Regions from separate parts of the Enterococcus sp. S86.2 genome, predicted to be linked through region 1. Evidence: riboswitches for the same ligand, from Rfam matches in the RefSeq annotation. Region 1 holds a riboswitch; the other holds the start of a gene.
What was found. A riboswitch is a leader RNA that binds a small molecule or an ion and turns the genes downstream of it on or off. The one in region 1 is predicted to bind tetrahydrofolate.
Positions count from the first base shown of each region.

Region 2: it holds a riboswitch for tetrahydrofolate, as region 1 does, so the genes downstream of both, AC6R0T_RS02960 (folate family ECF transporter S component) here and AC6R0T_RS00505 (folate family ECF transporter S component) in region 1, are expected to answer to the same signal.

Region 1 covers NZ_CM206813.1:110,763-119,549, forward strand. The annotation lists gene AC6R0T_RS00485 (APC family permease) at 1-1,082, shown strand, start outside; gene hutH (histidine ammonia-lyase) at 1,140-2,723, shown strand; gene AC6R0T_RS00495 (YitT family protein) at 2,804-3,679, shown strand; gene AC6R0T_RS00500 (HutD family protein) at 3,701-4,297, shown strand; THF riboswitch at 4,288-4,384, shown strand; gene AC6R0T_RS00505 (folate family ECF transporter S component) at 4,432-4,953, shown strand; gene AC6R0T_RS00510 (bifunctional folylpolyglutamate synthase/dihydrofolate synthase) at 4,997-6,319, shown strand; gene AC6R0T_RS00515 (sulfite exporter TauE/SafE family protein) at 6,600-7,382, shown strand; gene AC6R0T_RS00520 (helix-turn-helix domain-containing protein) at 7,770-8,787, shown strand, end outside.
Region 2 covers NZ_CM206813.1:660,258-669,044, reverse strand. The annotation lists gene AC6R0T_RS02970 (ABC transporter ATP-binding protein) at 1-1,654, shown strand, start outside; gene AC6R0T_RS02965 (glycoside hydrolase family 3 protein) at 1,709-2,881, opposite strand; gene AC6R0T_RS02960 (folate family ECF transporter S component) at 3,150-3,677, opposite strand; THF riboswitch at 3,717-3,818, opposite strand; gene AC6R0T_RS02955 (hypothetical protein) at 4,200-4,823, opposite strand; gene rsmA (16S rRNA (adenine(1518)-N(6)/adenine(1519)-N(6))-dimethyltransferase RsmA) at 5,165-6,052, opposite strand; gene rnmV (ribonuclease M5) at 6,036-6,629, opposite strand; gene AC6R0T_RS02940 (TatD family hydrolase) at 6,626-7,396, opposite strand; gene AC6R0T_RS02935 (hypothetical protein) at 7,944-8,546, shown strand; partial or broken gene AC6R0T_RS02930 (metallophosphoesterase) at 8,740-8,787, shown strand, end outside.

The sequences.
Region 1 (8,787 bases):
ATTCAAAAACCGCCTTTGGTGATTTTATCGGGTTTAACGTAGGAGTTTTAGGTTGGTTTGTTACAATTATCGCTTGGGCTGCCATGGCAGCGGGTTTTGCTAAGTTATTGATTCAAACTTTTCCTGCTTTAGAGGGGCAAAATACACTAATTAGTATTTGTTTGGTTATTTTCTTATCCATTATTAACAGCATGGGTATTAAAACTTCAAAAATTTTTACAATTGTAATTACCATCGCAAAATTGATTCCGATTATTGCCTTTACACTGATTGCAATTTTCTTTATTAAAAGCGGTATTAATGGGGGCAACTTTACACCATTTTTACAACTAAACCCAGACTTAACGTTATCAAAAGCGATGGCTTCGACATCACTTACAGTCTTTTATGCTTTTATCGGGTTTGAAGCCTTACCAGTCGTTGCTGGTGAAATGCGAAATGCTAAAAAGAATGTACCCAAAGCTATTATTGGTTCCATTAGTATCGTGTCACTACTTTATTTCATGATTATCGCTGGCACCATTGCCATGCTTGGAACAGGTATTTTACAAAGTAATGCACCCGTTCAAGATGCCTTTGTTAAAATGATTGGTCCTGCGGGTAAGTGGATCATCTCTATTGGAGCTTTAATTTCCATAGCAGGGTTAAATATGGGGGATTCGTTGATGATACCTCGTTATGGTGCTTCCATTGCAGATGAAGGTCTTTTACCAAAAGTTATTGCGAAAAAAAATAAAAAGAATGCGCCGATTATTGCCATTATCTTTTCTGGATTGTTAACAATTGCCTTTTTATTGAGTGGATCTTTTGAACAGCTAGCAGAATTATCAGTTGTTTTTCGATTCTTCCAATACATTCCCACTGCATTGGCAGTTATTTGGTTAAGAAAAAAAGATATGGAAAATGTCCCAGCCTTCAAGTTACCATTTGGCCCAGTCATACCAATTATTTCGATTATTGTTAGTATTTGGATGGTAGCAGCTGCAAATCCAATCAACTTGGTTGCCGGTGTTATCGGTGTAATTGTGGCAAGTATTTTATATGTCATTTTGAACAAAAATAAAATGAAACAAGCGAATTAAGTTTGTCTCTTATAAGCTGTATTGCGAATGAGAGAGATTAAAAAGTGAGGGAAAATTATGAAAACCTTAGTTAAAGATCAAAAACAAGATTTTGATAGATCAGCTGTAATTATTTTGGATGGAGCTAGTTTAACCTTAGAAGATGTTGTAGCAGTAGCCCGTCACCACGTGCGTTGTGAAATCGCAGAAAGTGCCAAAGAAGCGGTTATTGCATCCCGTAAAATCGTTGACAAAATAGTAGAAGAAAGACGAGTTGTCTATGGGGTCAATACAGGCTTTGGGTCATTATGTAATGTCAGCATCTCTAAAGAAGATACAGTGCAGCTACAAGAAAATTTGATTCGGACTCACTCTTCTGGTTATGGTGAACCATTTTCTGAAGATATTGTACGCGCCATCATGTTAATTCGGGTTAACTCCTTAATCAAAGGTTATTCTGGCATTCGCTTAAGTACAGTTGAAAGTCTGCTGGCTATGTTAAATGCCGGAGTACATCCGCACATCCCAGAAAAAGGTTCATTGGGAGCTTCTGGCGATTTGGCACCATTGGCTCATATGGTTTTACCATTATTAGGTCTGGGAAAAGCATACTACGAAGGAGTTTTATACCCTGGTAAAGAAGCAATGGAAAAAGCAGGTTTACAAATTATTCAACTAAGTGCTAAAGAAGGCCTAGCGTTTATTAACGGTACGACCGTGTTGAATGCAGTCGGTGCTTTAGCAACTTATGATGCTATTGAATTATTGAAACTCTCAGATATTGCCGGCGCACTTTCTTTAGAGGTTCATGATGGGATTTCTAGTCCATTTGAAGAAGATTTGCATACAATTCGTCCTCAAAGCGGACAACTAGCGACGGCCCGTAATATTCGCCGTTTGATTGAAGATAGTCAATATATCACAGAGGCAACACCAGATCATGTGCAAGATCCATATACTTTGCGTTGCATGCCACAAATTCACGGTGCTAGTAAAGACTCGATTGCCTATGTGAAAGAAAAAGTAGAAATTGAAATTAATTCTGTGACCGACAATCCAATTATTACGCGTAGTGGTGAAGTAATTTCAGGTGGGAATTTCCATGGGGAGCCACTAGCACAACCATTTGATTTCTTAGGAATTGCAGCAGCTGAAATTGGAAATGTTTCAGAAAGACGGGTTGAGCGGCTAGTCAATCGACAGTTAAGTAAATTACCATCTTTTCTAGTAAAATATCCAGGTTTAAATTCTGGCTTTATGATTACACAATATGCATGTGCTTCATTAGTTTCTGAAAATAAAATATTGGCGCATCCGGCAAGTGTAGACTCAATTCCGTCTTGTGAAAATCAAGAAGACTTTGTCAGCATGGGGACAACAGCTGCACGAACAGCATTAGAAATAGTGAAAAACTCACGTCGTGTGGTAGCGACTGAGATTATGGCAGCTTGCCAAGCGTTGGATATTAAAGGTTATCAGCATGGATTGGGTAAAGGAACCCAAGTAGCCTATGATGCTTTTAGACGTAATGTATCTTTTATCGAACATGATAAAGATATTGAAATGTATGATGAATTGAATAAAGCAACAACCGTTTTAGAGGCTGGAGATTTCTTAAAAGAAGTTGAAAAAAATGTTGTATTAGATTTGCAGTTTAATTAAATCAGTTTTTCTAAATTGATTTGCAATATTGCATCAGTGATAAGATCGTTCACCTCATAAAAAAGGATGTTAAATAAGTCATGACACATTTCAAAAGAAAAGAAGTCTGGCAAGAAATGGTGACAAAATTAACAGTTATCCTTATTTATGCCTTCTTATATTCCTTGGCGCTAAATATTTTTTGGCAGCCAGGGAATATTTATGCAGGCGGGCTAACTGGGATTGCTCAAATTCTAGCAACTATATTTTCGAGCCGTCACATTGCTTTGCCTATTTCTATTATCTACTATTTATTGAATGTCCCCATGTTTATTCTTGCTTGGTTTAAAATCAATCGAAAATTTGTGTTGTATACGATTATTTGTGTAACGGTGGCTTCCTTTGCAATTCACATTGTTCCAAGCACGACATTGACAACAGATCCTATTATTTGTGCAATATTTGGTGGCGCTATTAATGGTTTTTCATTAGGGTTGGCTTTAAAATATGGGCTTTCAACGGGTGGTATGGATGCACTTATTATTACCATTCGGCAAATAACCGGTCGCAGCATTGGTGTTATTTCTATTATTATAAATGGCATTATCGTTTTAATTGCTGGCTACTTATTTGGCTGGCCGTATGCTTTTTATAGTGTACTATCAATTTTTGTAAGCGGGAAAGTGACAGATTTAGTTTATGTGAAGCATAAAAAAGTCCAAGTGACAATTATCACGCAAAAACCAAATGAAGTAATTCCAGCCTTGCAAAAGAAACTCAGCCGTGGGATTACCATCATCCCTCATGCATTAGGCGCCTATAATCAAGAAACACAAACAATTTTGATTTTAGTTATTACGACTTATGAAATGGAAATTTTGGATCAGATTATGAAAGAAGTAGATAACCGGGCATTTGTCAGTGTGGCCCAAGATATTAAAATTCTTAGTCAGTTTGAAGAATTGGACATTGTGTAAGCTGTTGGAGGTAGTCTTAAAGTGTTAGAAAAGAAGTTAAAAAAAGATTATTTTACGACGAAATGGGCAGGGGGCGTTACTACCGAAATTTTAATTGCGCCGGCAGCAAGTAGCTTGGCACAACGAGATTTTGATTATCGCATTTCAACAGCGACTGTTACGGACTCACCATCTAATTTTTCAAATTTTACCGGGTATGAACGAATTATTCTGTCTTTAGACGAACCTATTTCGTTGCAGCAAAAAAATAACGTTATAGAACTTGCACCTTTTGTACCTTATCGCTTTGACGGAGATGTCGCGATGAAGAGTCTAGGTAAATGCCAAGATTTTAATGTGATTTTTAAGAAGAATAATCATGTTTGGGTAACGCTATTGCAAAATGGTGCAGCGCAGGATTTGATTATCGAGGGAGAAAATATTTTATCTGCTCTCCAAGATATTAAGGTGAGACTGATTGCTCGGAGCAAAAAGCAAGAAATTTTATTACAAAAAGGTGAAACACTTCTTATCAGGCAAGAACAGTTTGAGCAGATACAAATAATAGCGCAAAAAAAGTCTTTAATGGTAGAAAAGACGGCTATTTTGACGCAGATAAAAAAGAAAAAAACAGAGTAGGAGATAGAGCGTTAAGTGTCAAAAGGATGGGATGTTGCCTTTTGGACGAAGAAGCGTATTCACGATTCTATCTTCGCATTCGCTGCATGAATAAATTATGTAGCAGCTCTATTTAAGGAGATGCACGGAAAATGATAAAGAAGAAAATAGATGCACATTTTATTGCAACAATGGGGTTATTAATTGGTCTAATGGTAGTATTGTCGCAAATACTCGGTTTTGAAACACAACTGTTAAAAATTACCTTTGATTTTATTCCTGAAGTTGTCATGGCAAGTTTATTTGGTCCTTTTTGGACAGCTGTAGGTGCTTCAATTGCAGATATTATTGGTAATACGATACTAGGAAAGGCCCCTTTTTTTATTGGTTTTACCTTGAATTCTTTTATTGCGGGTTTAATATATGGTTACTTTTTTTATAAAAAGCCCATTACAGTTAAAAATGCTTTTTTATGTGTGTTGTGCAATACATTATTAATTAGCTTGTGCTTAACACCGATTTGGTTATCTATGATGTATGGTATACCTTTAACGGATGCTAAACTTTGGGGGATACGTTTGCTTAAAGCAGTTATTATGCTACCTGTCCAAACGGGATTAATTGTATTTTTTGGAAATGCACTTCCTTTTAAACGTTTCGCAAAAAGTATGGTATAAGCGCAATTTTAAGGTTGTTTATCAGATGTGGAGATGATTTTTAATGTTTGAAACTGGAGAAGAAGCGATAGAATGGATTCATTCTCGTAAAAAATTTGGTTCACGCCCAGGACTGATACGAATTAAGAAATTGCTGAATTTAAGTGGCAATCCTGAAAAAAATGTCATAGGAATTCACATTGCTGGAACAAATGGGAAAGGTTCTACGGTTACGTATTTACGCTGTCTATTAGAAACGCAAGACATTAAAGTCGGGACTTTCACGTCACCGTATATTGAAAGCTTTTACGAAAGAATTTCAATTAATGGACAAGCAATATCAGCGGATGATTTTGTTAAGTTAGCCAATAAATTCCGACCGTATATAAAACAGATGGATGGCTGTCCTTCTTACCAGGGAATAACAGAATTTGAAATTTTGACGGCGATGGCTTTTGATTACTTCAAAGAGCGTGTGGATGTCGCAATTTTTGAAGTGGGCATTGGGGGTTTAATGGATAGTACAAATGTTTTTACGCCAATTTTGACGGCCATTACTACAATCGGCTTAGATCATACTGATATTTTAGGGGAGACAGAAGAAGCGATTGCCAAGCAAAAAGCGGGTATTATAAAACGAGGTGTCCCCATTGTAACGGGAAATATTGCTTCTGGTCCCCTGCAAGTAATCTACCAAACTTCTCTTAGACAAAAAGCTGATTTATTTAGACAAGGAAAGTCTTATCAAGTTCAGTATGTTTCAAGTGATAACTTACACGGCGAAAACTTTCATTTTCAAAATGAAGATTACTATTTTACTAACTTGAGAGTTCCGTTATTAGGAAAATATCAGGTGGAAAATGCCGCTGTTGCAATTCAACTATTCTTGTTATATTGTCAGCAACAAGGAAGATTTGTAAATAAAAAAACGATTATAAAAGGGCTAGATCACGCGTTATGGCCGGGGCGGATGGAACGAATTAGTACAACGCCGAATATCATTATTGATGGGGCCCATAATCCCCACGCTGTAAAGCAATTTGTCAAAACGGTTAACGAAGAGTTCCAGTACGGAAAAAAATACATTTTGTTTTCGGCACTTACAACAAAAAATATTAAGGAGATGCTAAATGAGATTCAATCTATCTCACAGGCAGAGCTGGCATTGACGACCTTTGCGTATCCCAATGCATTAAAGATGGGTAGTAGTTTTAACCACGGAGATAAGCAGATAACTTATTATCCAGATTGGCAACGCGCAATACAAGAAATAATAACAAAAATGACTCCAGCAGATACTTTGTTTATTACAGGTTCTCTTTATTTTGTGGCACAAGTAAGAGATTTTTTTAAGAATAAACAGTTAGAACAAGCTGTTTATTCTTAACACGATATGTTTAGGAAAGCTTTAAGACAAAAGCAAACGTAAATTTTGTCTTAAAGCTTTTTTTTGGATAAAAAGGAACGCAAAGCAATAAGAAAGTTTTACAAGTTTACAGTGCAATAAAAAATATCTCTAGTTGGCTTTAGCATTTACATAGTCATTTTTCCCATTCTTTTGTACAATTTTAGTGAGGCGTTTTTAAAATTATATTATGTATTAAACGTGTAGTTTCACACATTTTGTTTGACGCACGAGCTAGGTTTAAAGAAAGGATTTTTTTATGCTGATTGGGATTATTTATTTTGTGGTGATTGTTTTAGCCAATACGATTGGCGCGGTTTCTGGTATGGGCGGCGGCGTTTTGATCAAACCGATTTTAGATTTAATTGGGGCCCATTCGGTGGCAACAATTTCTTTTTATGCAACAGTGGCAATTTTTGTTATGAGCTTTGTCTCTACTTGGCGGCAGGTGAAAAAAGGAAGTGAGATAAATTTTCATCTAGCGGGCTATGTGGCAGCAGGTTCCATCGTAGGGGGGATTTTAGGCAACTTGGCTTTTGAGTTGTTACTCGCACTTTTTGCAGAGGAGTCTTCTGTTAAATTAATTCAAATTGCGCTGACGCTTGTCACGCTGATTTTTGCTTTATTGTACTCTTGTTTTGACTGGAAACATTACCGTTTAAAAGAAGGAAAATGGTATGTCATAGCTGGTTTAGTGCTGGGTTTTTTGGCTAGTTTATTAGGAATTGGCGGCGGCCCAATCAATGTGTCGTTACTGATGCTGCTATTTTCCATGCCAATCAAACAAGCAACCCTATACTCGATTACGACAATCTTCTTTTCCCAATTGGCAAAACTTGTCACGATTGCTTTTGCCACTGGTTTTGGGCGCTTTGATTTGAGTATGCTTTTTTATGTGATTCCTGCTGCTATTTTAGGGGGAGTTTTAGGGAGTCAATTAAGTAATATCCTTTCTGCCAAAAAAGTTACTCTCGTTTTTCAAAGCTTGATTGTAGTGGTACTCTTAATCAATTTATATAACGGCTGGCAGATTGTGGTGGAATAATCTTTTTAAGATTAAGTTATAACTGATAGGAAGAATTTGTTCGGCTACACAAAAAATATAACAATTATTTTTTATTTGAAAATAAAACTAATTTTCAAATTGTATTTTCATAATATTAATGTTGTGCTAATATTATAATATTGAAAAAGAGATTTATAAGTGATAAGTCTCTTTTTTTTTGAGAAAATTTGAAAATATAAGGACAAAAACATCATTTTACTAATTAAAATATATTTGTCCAAATAATATAATTAAATAGTCTAGAATAAACTAATCGTTTTCCCATTTTTAAACATGCCTAATTTAAATTATCAACAAAATAAACTACTAAAATAAAAACTTTGTTTAATAACTATACAAGATTGTTCTGTAGGAAAGGAGCGAGAAATGCAAGCAAATGATCTATTGATGGACGATGACCGATACAAATGGTATTTGCTCCAATATTTAGAATTAAATAAAAATGCCCATTGCACTATTGACCAGCTTGGAGATATTTTGGAGGTTTCTCGTTATAAGTTGGAAAAGTATTTACAAGAACTTTGTGATGAGTTACGGGAAAATAACTATCTTGCTTCAATTGAACTGCTTGAAACTGGTGAGATTGAGGTGAAACAACTAACACATTCAATTGTAAAAAAAATGCGACTTATTTTACTTGAGCGAAGTTTGATATATCAAATTTTTCATTGTTATGTGACAAAAGAAACCAGCTTAGATAAGCAAATTGCACTGTTGCATGTTAGTCGTTCTAGCACCTATCGATTGTACAAACGATTAAAAGAATTACTGCATGATGAAGGTTTTGAGTTAAAGAAAAATCAGTTGATTGGGAATGAATTTGCAATCCGCAGTTTTTTATTTGGATTATATTATGAGATTTTTAATGGGATAGCCAGTCCCTTTGAAAAAGAAATTCAAAAAGAAGCAAAGGAAATTTTTCATCATTTAGAACATTATTTAAACCTCTCATTACCTAAAACGAAAGAACACAAATTACTATTTTTTATAAGTATTTCTTTGATTCGTTTAAGGAAAGAACATTTGCTTGACCAAGAATATATTGTCTATGAGAAAAGCGCCGTAACAGACTATTTAGAAAAATGGTTGGGAAAACATTTTATGTTGACATCAGTAGGAAAACGGCAAGAAATTGCTGCATTACTGCTATTTTGTCAAATGATGGAAATCGATTTGCAACAGGAACTGGTTTTTACCTCGCAAAATGAAAATGAAGAAGCTGAGAGAATCGTTGCTGAATTTTTAGAATTTCTTGCAGTCAATTCTCGTTTTGAGCTTTCTTATTTAAAAAAAAATAAGCAATTAGTTGATGGATTACTAAGAATTAATCGACATTGGCTAATTTATCATTTAAGAGAGTCAACATTTGTCACCAAAGTTCAAC
Region 2 (8,787 bases), 550 kb from region 1:
AGGGGGCACCAGTGTCTATATTACTTATCAAATCGGTCAAGCAGTCGATCAAATGTTAGGGAAAAACGAAGTGAATTTCAGTGCTTTGTATCATATCCTTTTACTCTTTGCCAGCGTTGTTTTCATTACCGTCATTAGCCAACTTTTCATTCAACGTCTGTCTAATAAAATTGCTTATTTTTCCGCCGGACAATTACGTAAAGATGCTTTTACGCATTTAAACAAACTTCCGTTGAGTTATTACGATCAAACACTCCATGGAAATATCGTGAGTCGTTTCACTAACGATATGGACAATATTGCGATTGCCGCGGCGGCGGTTTTTAATCAGCTTTTCTCAGGCGTTGCCATTGTGTTAATTGCGCTAGTTGTAATGTTACGTTTAAGCATTGTTTTGACAATTGTTGTTTTAGTCGCCACACCTATTATATTTTTCGTTAGTTGGCTGGTTGCGACATACTCGCAAGCTAATTTTGCCCGCCAACAAGAAATCGTGGGGGAAATTTCCGGTTTTGTCACAGAAATGGTAGGAAATCAAAAAATCGTTAAAGCCTTCCAGCAAGAAGACGTCAATCAACAAAAATTTGAAGCCATTAACCAAGAATTAAATGTACGGGGCCAAAAAGCACAATTTTCTTCTTCTTTAACAAACCCCATGTCACGTTTTGTCGATCATTTAGCCTATTTGGCGGTCGGTTTTGTAGGCGGTCTATTAGTTTTAAATGGTAGTCAGTTGGTGACAATTGGTGTCATTTCCAGCTTTACAATTTACGCGAGTCAATTTACCAAACCATTTATTGAACTTTCTGGAATTACAACTCAAATTCAAACGGCCATTGCCGGTTTAAACCGGACTTTTGAAATTTTAGATCAAAAAATTGAAACACCTGACGCTCCTGATGCAATTACTTTAAAAAACGTCAAAGGTGCTGTTCGTTTTTCTCAAGTGGATTTTAGCTATACGAAAGATCAACCGCTAATTCACGATTTCAACTTTGAGGCCGCTCCTGGTGAAACGGTCGCCATCGTAGGAAAAACCGGTGCTGGTAAATCAACACTGGTTAACTTATTAATGCGCTTTTATGAAGTGGATCACGGAAAAATAACGTTAGATGGTTATGATATTCGTCATTTGACTCGGGATAGTTTACGACAAAGTTTCGGTATGGTATTACAAGATACGTGGCTTTTTGATGCAAGCTTACGGGAAAACCTCACTTATGGTAATCCCAAGGCAGAAGATGAATTGATTTATGAAGCATTAAAGAAAACTTATATGTATGATTATGTCGCGCGTCTGCCACAAAAGCTCGATACAGTTATTGGAACAAGTGGTGTGAAAATTTCCGATGGTCAACGCCAATTGTTAACCATTGCCCGGACCATGATTTCCAAACCGCATCTTTTAATCTTGGATGAGGCAACAAGTTCTGTCGATACTTTAACGGAACGAAAAATTCAAGCAGCTTTTTTAGCCATGATGAAAGGAAAAACCAGTTTCGTAATTGCTCACCGCCTTGCTACTATCCAAGCTGCTGATAAAATTCTTGTAATGGATCACGGTCAAATTGTTGAACAAGGTACTCATGAAAGTTTACTAAAAAATAATGGCTATTACGCTGAACTTTATCAAGCACAATTTGAACAATCCTAAAATAATAAAAACTGGCACAGCTACATTTTTTTGAAGGTAGCTGTGCCAATTTTTTTATGAGATTAGTCCTAAATTTTTCTTCCAGGTTAATACGTGCATAACGGCAGTATCCAACGCCTCTTCGGAATATTCCCCACTTTTAACAGCAGTTAATATTCTTGGAATTTGTACTTGATAGCTAGAGGACATGATTAAATCATTGCCTGCTTTTAGAGCAGCAAGTCCAGCATCTGCTTGGGAAATAAAATCTGCTAGCCCGGCCATATCCATATCATCAGTCATAATCACACCGTCAAAACGTAATTCATTTCGTAAAACATCATGAACTGCCTTTGAAATTGAAGCGGGCTTGGTTTTATCAATCCCATCAATAATATTATGGGAAACTAGCACACTATCTGCTCCAGCTTTAATTCCAGCTTTAAAGGGCTTAAAATCAGTCTCACGCAATTCTTTTAAGCTTCTTGTATCACGGACAATTTCCACATGGGAATCACGATTATTCCCATAACCGGGAAAATGTTTTAACGTTGAACCACTTTTTTCTCCCTTAAGCGCCTTTACCACTGTCTCGACATACTCACTTGTTCCCTGTGCATCTAGCCCAATCGTCCGATCATAAATAAAAGCATTCTGATCTGTCGCAACGTCAGCAATAGGAAATAGTCCTGCATTAATGCCAAAGTCGTGCAAAACTTTTGCCTTGTTAATTGTATCTGACTTAATCGCTGCAAAACCACCTGCGGCATAAAGTGCTTGGGGTGAGGCGAAAGGTTCAGCGACTAAATTAGCATTCTGACTTACCCGCGTGACAGAACCTCCTTCTTCATCTGACCCAATTAACAATGGTATTTTGCTAGCAGCTTGATAACTTGCAATTTTTTGTGTCAGACTTGTTTGGCTTTCATTTTCCATATCGCGGCCAAAAAGAACATAGCCACCTAAATGATAGGTTGTTATATCTTCTACCTGATTGACTTCTGGCACGCGAACGAAAAATAATTGCCCTACTTTTTCTTCCAAAGTCATGTTTGCCACTACTTCTTTTATCGGATCTTTTTTCTCACTACTTGAAGTTGTTGCAACACTTTCATCCACAGCTGTAGAACTAACGGAAGTTTTCTCATTTGTTTGATAATTTGTAAAACCAAAGAATAAATTCAAAATAAAAAAACCACCTAATACTAAAATAATTGCAACTAAAAGAATGATCAAAAATCGTTTCATAATTTCCTCCAAAGGATACGTATAATGTCATCTTTCATTTTAACATGTTAGCGAAAAATTTTTGGTGAAATATGCATAAAATCTTCGTTTTTATCCTTAGCAGTAAATCTTGGTAGCAATAAAGAGAGTATATTTGTAACATGACATGTTGCATTGATAATGCTTAAACGATTTTGCTTTAGTAGCATTTATAACCATCAAAAAAACTGTAAAACTAGAATATTTACTAGTCTTACAGTCTGCGCCCTGGGATGGAGGACGTTAGTGATTAATTTGAGTGTAGTTTTTTTGCCAAACGTTGATAAGGTAATGCTCGGCCTACGATATAGATAATCATCGTTTCTAAAGGAATCATGATCACCGCTTTAATCAAGCGGGTTGTCCATAATCCCGGATTAGTTAAATCAATGCCGTACATCAAAGATAACCACAGTGGTGTTAAGCAAAAGCTAAAGACCACGGTGTTAACTAAGACACACAGAAAAGAATTTTTTAACGTAATTTCTTTTTTGTAAAAGAAAAAACCATAAATAAGTCCACCTAAAAAGGCATTAAACGTAAAGCCAATAAAAAATGGTGCTTTAGCCAATAAAGTATTTCCGATAACATCGGCGACTACTGCCCCAATCCCAGTCCAAAATGGACCAAATAAAGTCGCCATCACCACTTCTGGTACAAAGCTAAAAGTGATTTTTAATAATTGGGTTTCAAACCCGAAAACTTGCGATAAAACAACCATCAAAGCAATTAACATTGCCATGACCGCAATCTTATAGGCATCTAGTTTTCTTTTCATAACTCAGCATCTCCTTAATAGAGCTGCCACATAAAATAATGCAGCGAATGCGAAAATAAAACCGCGAATTGCATGCAATCCTTCGTCCCAAGGGCAACATCCCATCCCTCAGACACTTAACGCTTTATTTCCTACTCTGTCATATTTGAGGTTTAAAAACCTCGCCTAAAATATAGCACGAATAAACTGCTACAACAAGCTAACGAGCTTTTGTGCTTAAAATTTTATAACGAACGTTAGGAATCTAACCGCTTGCAGTATTAAAAACTGAATAAACTGCGCTCAGCTCGTAAAAAATAAATAATAAATTTCCGGAAATTGTTCCTCAAATTTTTGGAAATTTTGTTTTATTTCTTGACGTGCTAGTTTATGAAGCTAGATATTTAAAAACTGAGAGCACTGGGGCAACTCTTTCACAATAAGAGTTAGTGCGTAAAGCTAGATATTTAAAAACTGAGCTCAGCTCATAAAAAAATAAAAAAATCCTGCCGTAAGTTTACGGCAGGAAAATATTTTTAGCTATTATCGGGCAGTTTTCACATTGCCAACAACTTCTTTTTGTAATTTCAGAGCTTTGGTAAAGACCGGAATGTCAAAGTGTTTACTTAAAGTCCCCGCAACAAAGTACGCAATATTGTAATCCACCAAACTGTGAATTACGCCACCAAATCCTAATAAGACAAAGTAGAAGTAAAAGACACCCCCATCATATGTTCCTGGTGTACTCAAATTAATCATGTTAAAAGCTAAAACGACCACCACTTCTGCTGCCGCATGAATTAAACCTAAAACGACGTTATACATTTGAAAACGGACATTGGCTAAAGTAAACTGGCCATTTTGCAACACGATTTGAGGATTTTTTTGCAGATATAATGCCCCAATTGTAGCAAAAATTACATGAGTTAAGGCCCGTAATGCAATTACAACAGGTAACCCAGAAACTAAAAACCCAAAAGTTGTTCCCAACGCAACTGCAATCGCTACAGCTGGCGAAAAGAACATCGCAATAAATAATGGCACATGGCTAGCTAATGTAAAAGATGCTGGTCCAATCACAATTTTAGGCATTACCATTGGAATCATGATCCCAAGGCCAATTAGTAAAGCAGCAATCGTTAAATGACGCACAGAATTATTTCTCATTTTTTCCTCCTCAAAAAACTCTAACATTTATTTTTTCGTACCTAACCAACGTGTCAAGACACTTAAGTCTTTTTCATTTTAGTGGTATTTATTTTAAGTGTCAAGACATATATTTTGTTTTTACGAAAAGAGTCTGAAAAATTTCACTTATTTTTTAAATGCAGTTAAATTCAGGTGATAGTTATGTACACCTTTATTAAAATTCTCCTCAAAAAAAGACCACTGCTCTATTCTATTACCTTTATTTTTTTCGCTAAACAAAACAAAATCAGAGGCTACGACAATTTTTCTGTCATAACCTCTGATTAAGATACATTTATTCTAATTTCAAATTTTGTTTTTTATCTACTGATTGTCATCATGGCATTGCTTAAAGCTGCAAATTCAGCTAACGATAATGTTTCCCCACGGCGTTTTGGATCAATGGCTGCACTCTCTAAGCTTTTTGTCAACCAAGCTTTGGTGGCATCATCTTTTCCATAAGCGTGCAGTAAGTTATTCCATAATGTCTTACGGCGCAATTGAAAAGCAGCCTTCGTTAATTTGAAAAATTCTTTTTCGCTAATAACCTCTACTGCTGGTTGACTGCGACGCGTTAATTTTAAAATTGCGGAATCAACATTTGGTTGTGGTACAAAGACGGTTTTGGGAACGATGAAGGCTAATTTGGCTTCCATAAAGTATTGCACCGCAATCGATAAAGAACCATAGGCTTTTGTGCCCGGCTCAGCTGAGATACGATCTGCCACTTCTTTTTGCATCATCACAACCATTTCAGCTACAGGTAAATCACTTTCCAAAAAGTGCATCATAATTGGCGTCGTAATGTAATAAGGTAAATTTGCGACAACTTTTAGCGGCAGCGAATTATCCGTAAAGTTTTCTGCTGTCAATTTCAGCAAGTCCGCTTTTAAAACATCTTGGTGAATGACGTTAACATTTTTATAGGTATGCAAGGTATCTGCTAAAACCGGAATTAGTCGCTCATCAATTTCAAAAGCTAAAACTTCTTTGGCAGACTTGGCTAATTGCTCTGTCAAAGCCCCAATCCCAGGTCCTACTTCAATGACGTTTGTCCGATCGTCAATTTCAGCAGTGGCAACAATTTTCCTTAAAATATTTGGTTCCGTTAAAAAATTTTGGCCTAAACTTTTTTTGAAGGTAAAGCCGTGTTTTTGTAAAATTTCTTTGGTCTTCGATGGTGTTGCAATATCACGTGTGTCTTTCAAGGTCGTCCTCCAGCTCTTTTTTGATTTCTAGCATCGCTGTGTCTAATTCTGCGGCGGTAATGCGAAACATTGCCAGCCGTTTGGTTAATTGTTTACTGTTTGTATAGCCAATTCGCAATTTATCGCCGAGTTTTTCCCGTAATAATTTGGCAGAAGCTCCCGCTATTAAACCATAGTCTATTAAACTTTGTCTACTGATTAATGGAATTTCTTCACTTGTAGTTACAGGCGTCACAACTTTTTTTAACGCCTCCAAAATTGCGGCATCACTCGCATGTTCTACTCCTAAAGAACCATGACTGCGATTAGGTGTCGCTTCTTTGCGTGGTAAAAAAGCATGCTTGGCAGCTGGCACGACTTCCATAATCGTTTTGCGAATTTTCTCACCGGAAAAATCTGGGTCCGTGAAAATAATGACTCCGCGTGTTTCTTGGGCATGTTCAATCTGGGTTAAAATGTCCTCATTGATGGCCGAGCCAATCGTTTCAATGGTGTCTGCTTTGACAACTTCTTGCAGGCGTCTTGTATCGTCTTTTCCTTCAACGACAATAATCTCTTCAATGACTGGCTTTTTCATCGATTAATCCCAAAGAGGCGATGGGCATTAGTCCGTGTAAGTGCTGCGACTTCTTCAAAGGGCATTTCTCGCAGTTCTGCAATTTTTTCTACGACATAACGGGTATAGCCCGGTTCATTGCGTTTACCCCGATAAGGTACCGGTGCTAAATAAGGAGCATCCGTTTCGACCAAAAGACGATCAAGGGGTACAACCGTTGCCGCTTCTTGCACATCAAGCGCCTTTTTGAACGTCACGACACCACTGAAGGAAACATGCATTCCCAGATCCAAAAAGCGTTTTGCCCACTCGCCACTACCGCTGAAACTATGCATAATCCCGCCGATGTCTGCTATTTTTTCATCTTTTAAAATACGATACGTGTCTTCAATGGCGTCCCGGGTATGAATGCTGATTGGTAAATGCATTTCTCTGGCGATGGCAATTTGGCGGCGAAAGATTCTTTCTTGCACTTCTTTTGGATCTTCCATCCAATAATAATCCAATCCAATTTCCCCTAAAGCTACCACTTTAGGTAAGGTTAGCTGTGTTTGCAATTTTTCTTCAATTTCTTTTGTATAGCTACCTGCCTCAGTTGGATGCCAGCCAATAATGCTATATATGTCAGTATATTCTTGACTTAAAGCTAAGCTTTTGTCAATTGTTGGCGTATCAAATCCCACGACTGCCATTTCAGTGACGCCAAGTTCTTTGGCTCGTTGAATCGTTTCTGGGATATCTTCATTAAATTGTTCGGCATTTAAGTGTGTATGAGAATCAAAAATCACCAAGTTCACATCCTTCATTAATATCATTTCGTAACATTACGCTAAACAAACACAAGTGGTGACAGTCTACTGTAAAAATTTACCACTTGTTGTCATTTCATTAGTAACTTTAGCACAAAACCGCTTGTGTCTAAAGTAAAGGCCCCGCAAAAAAATGACTTTTGTAAAAATTTAGTTTACTCGGCTGAAAAGAAAAAAATCTCCCACACCACAAAAGATTAAGTAAATGCCCACAATTCTTAAATTAGGGATAAAATGACTGCCAACCTTCTGATTTTTAGCAATTCCATCTTTTTAGTAGGAGCGGTTGTAACATTGTCTCCTGCAATAAATCCGCCTTTAGTCCGATTTATAATTCTCCTTACTCTTTATAATTAAAGTAGCTTTTTTGTTAGAAATTAAGCTTACCAAAAATGATTTCCCCGCTTCACAAGTTACCAAACAAAGGTATCGTAAAAATCATTTCATCGATTTTTTATCACTTACAACCTTGCTTTAAGCACTCTCTTACACCAACGTTTGATTTTTTATATAAAGGAGTTAAAACATGGAAAATTTCAACCATAAGTATCCACAGTTGGCACAATATCTGCGCCAAAAGTATAAAAAAAATACCAAAGATCAAGTTTTGACTTGGAGCCATTTTGCTATTTTAGCTTTATTTGGTCTCTTATTAAAATTTAGTTTTACTGGACAACTGCTGTTAATTTTTAGCTTTATCGCCATTGCAGCACTTGTTAAAGGCCCCCTGATGCTTTTATATAGTTCAATTTATCTCTTTTTAACAAGTTTATTTCCGCCACTAGGAATTCTCTTATCGACTGTTTTATTCGTTTTATCCTTCCTGGAATTAAAACGCAATTGGCAGTTGAACCTCACCGCTTTTTTCTTTTACGGACTGCCGTTACTTACGACGCTCTTATTAACGTTTGATTTTGGCAATCCTTTTTGGTTAAAAAATAGTTTGTTACTAATCGGGATATTTACGCTTCATTTCCTATTGCAAAACTTCTATCGTCAAGATTTCACAAGTTGGTCCCTAATGTGGTTTCTCATTGCCGCACCTTATGAAATGTTGTTATTTATCATTCCAAAAAAGAACAGCCGTTTGCGTCACAATCCTTCAAAAAAACTTCGAAAATTAAAGTGAGACTGTGCTTTTTTAGATTTTAAATCATTTACAGCGTCTCCTGTCAACGTTTCGGAGACGTTTATTTTATTTGTAACAAAAACGAAATAATTTTCATCTAAATTTAGCAAAATCTTATCTGATGTTCGATTGCTTTTTCTCAAACTATCTTATATTCTATACTAGTTAGCAGAATTTTAAAGGGGGCCGTTTTGTGCAGTTAATTCTAGGTATCATCGCTATTTTACTAGTATTTTCAATT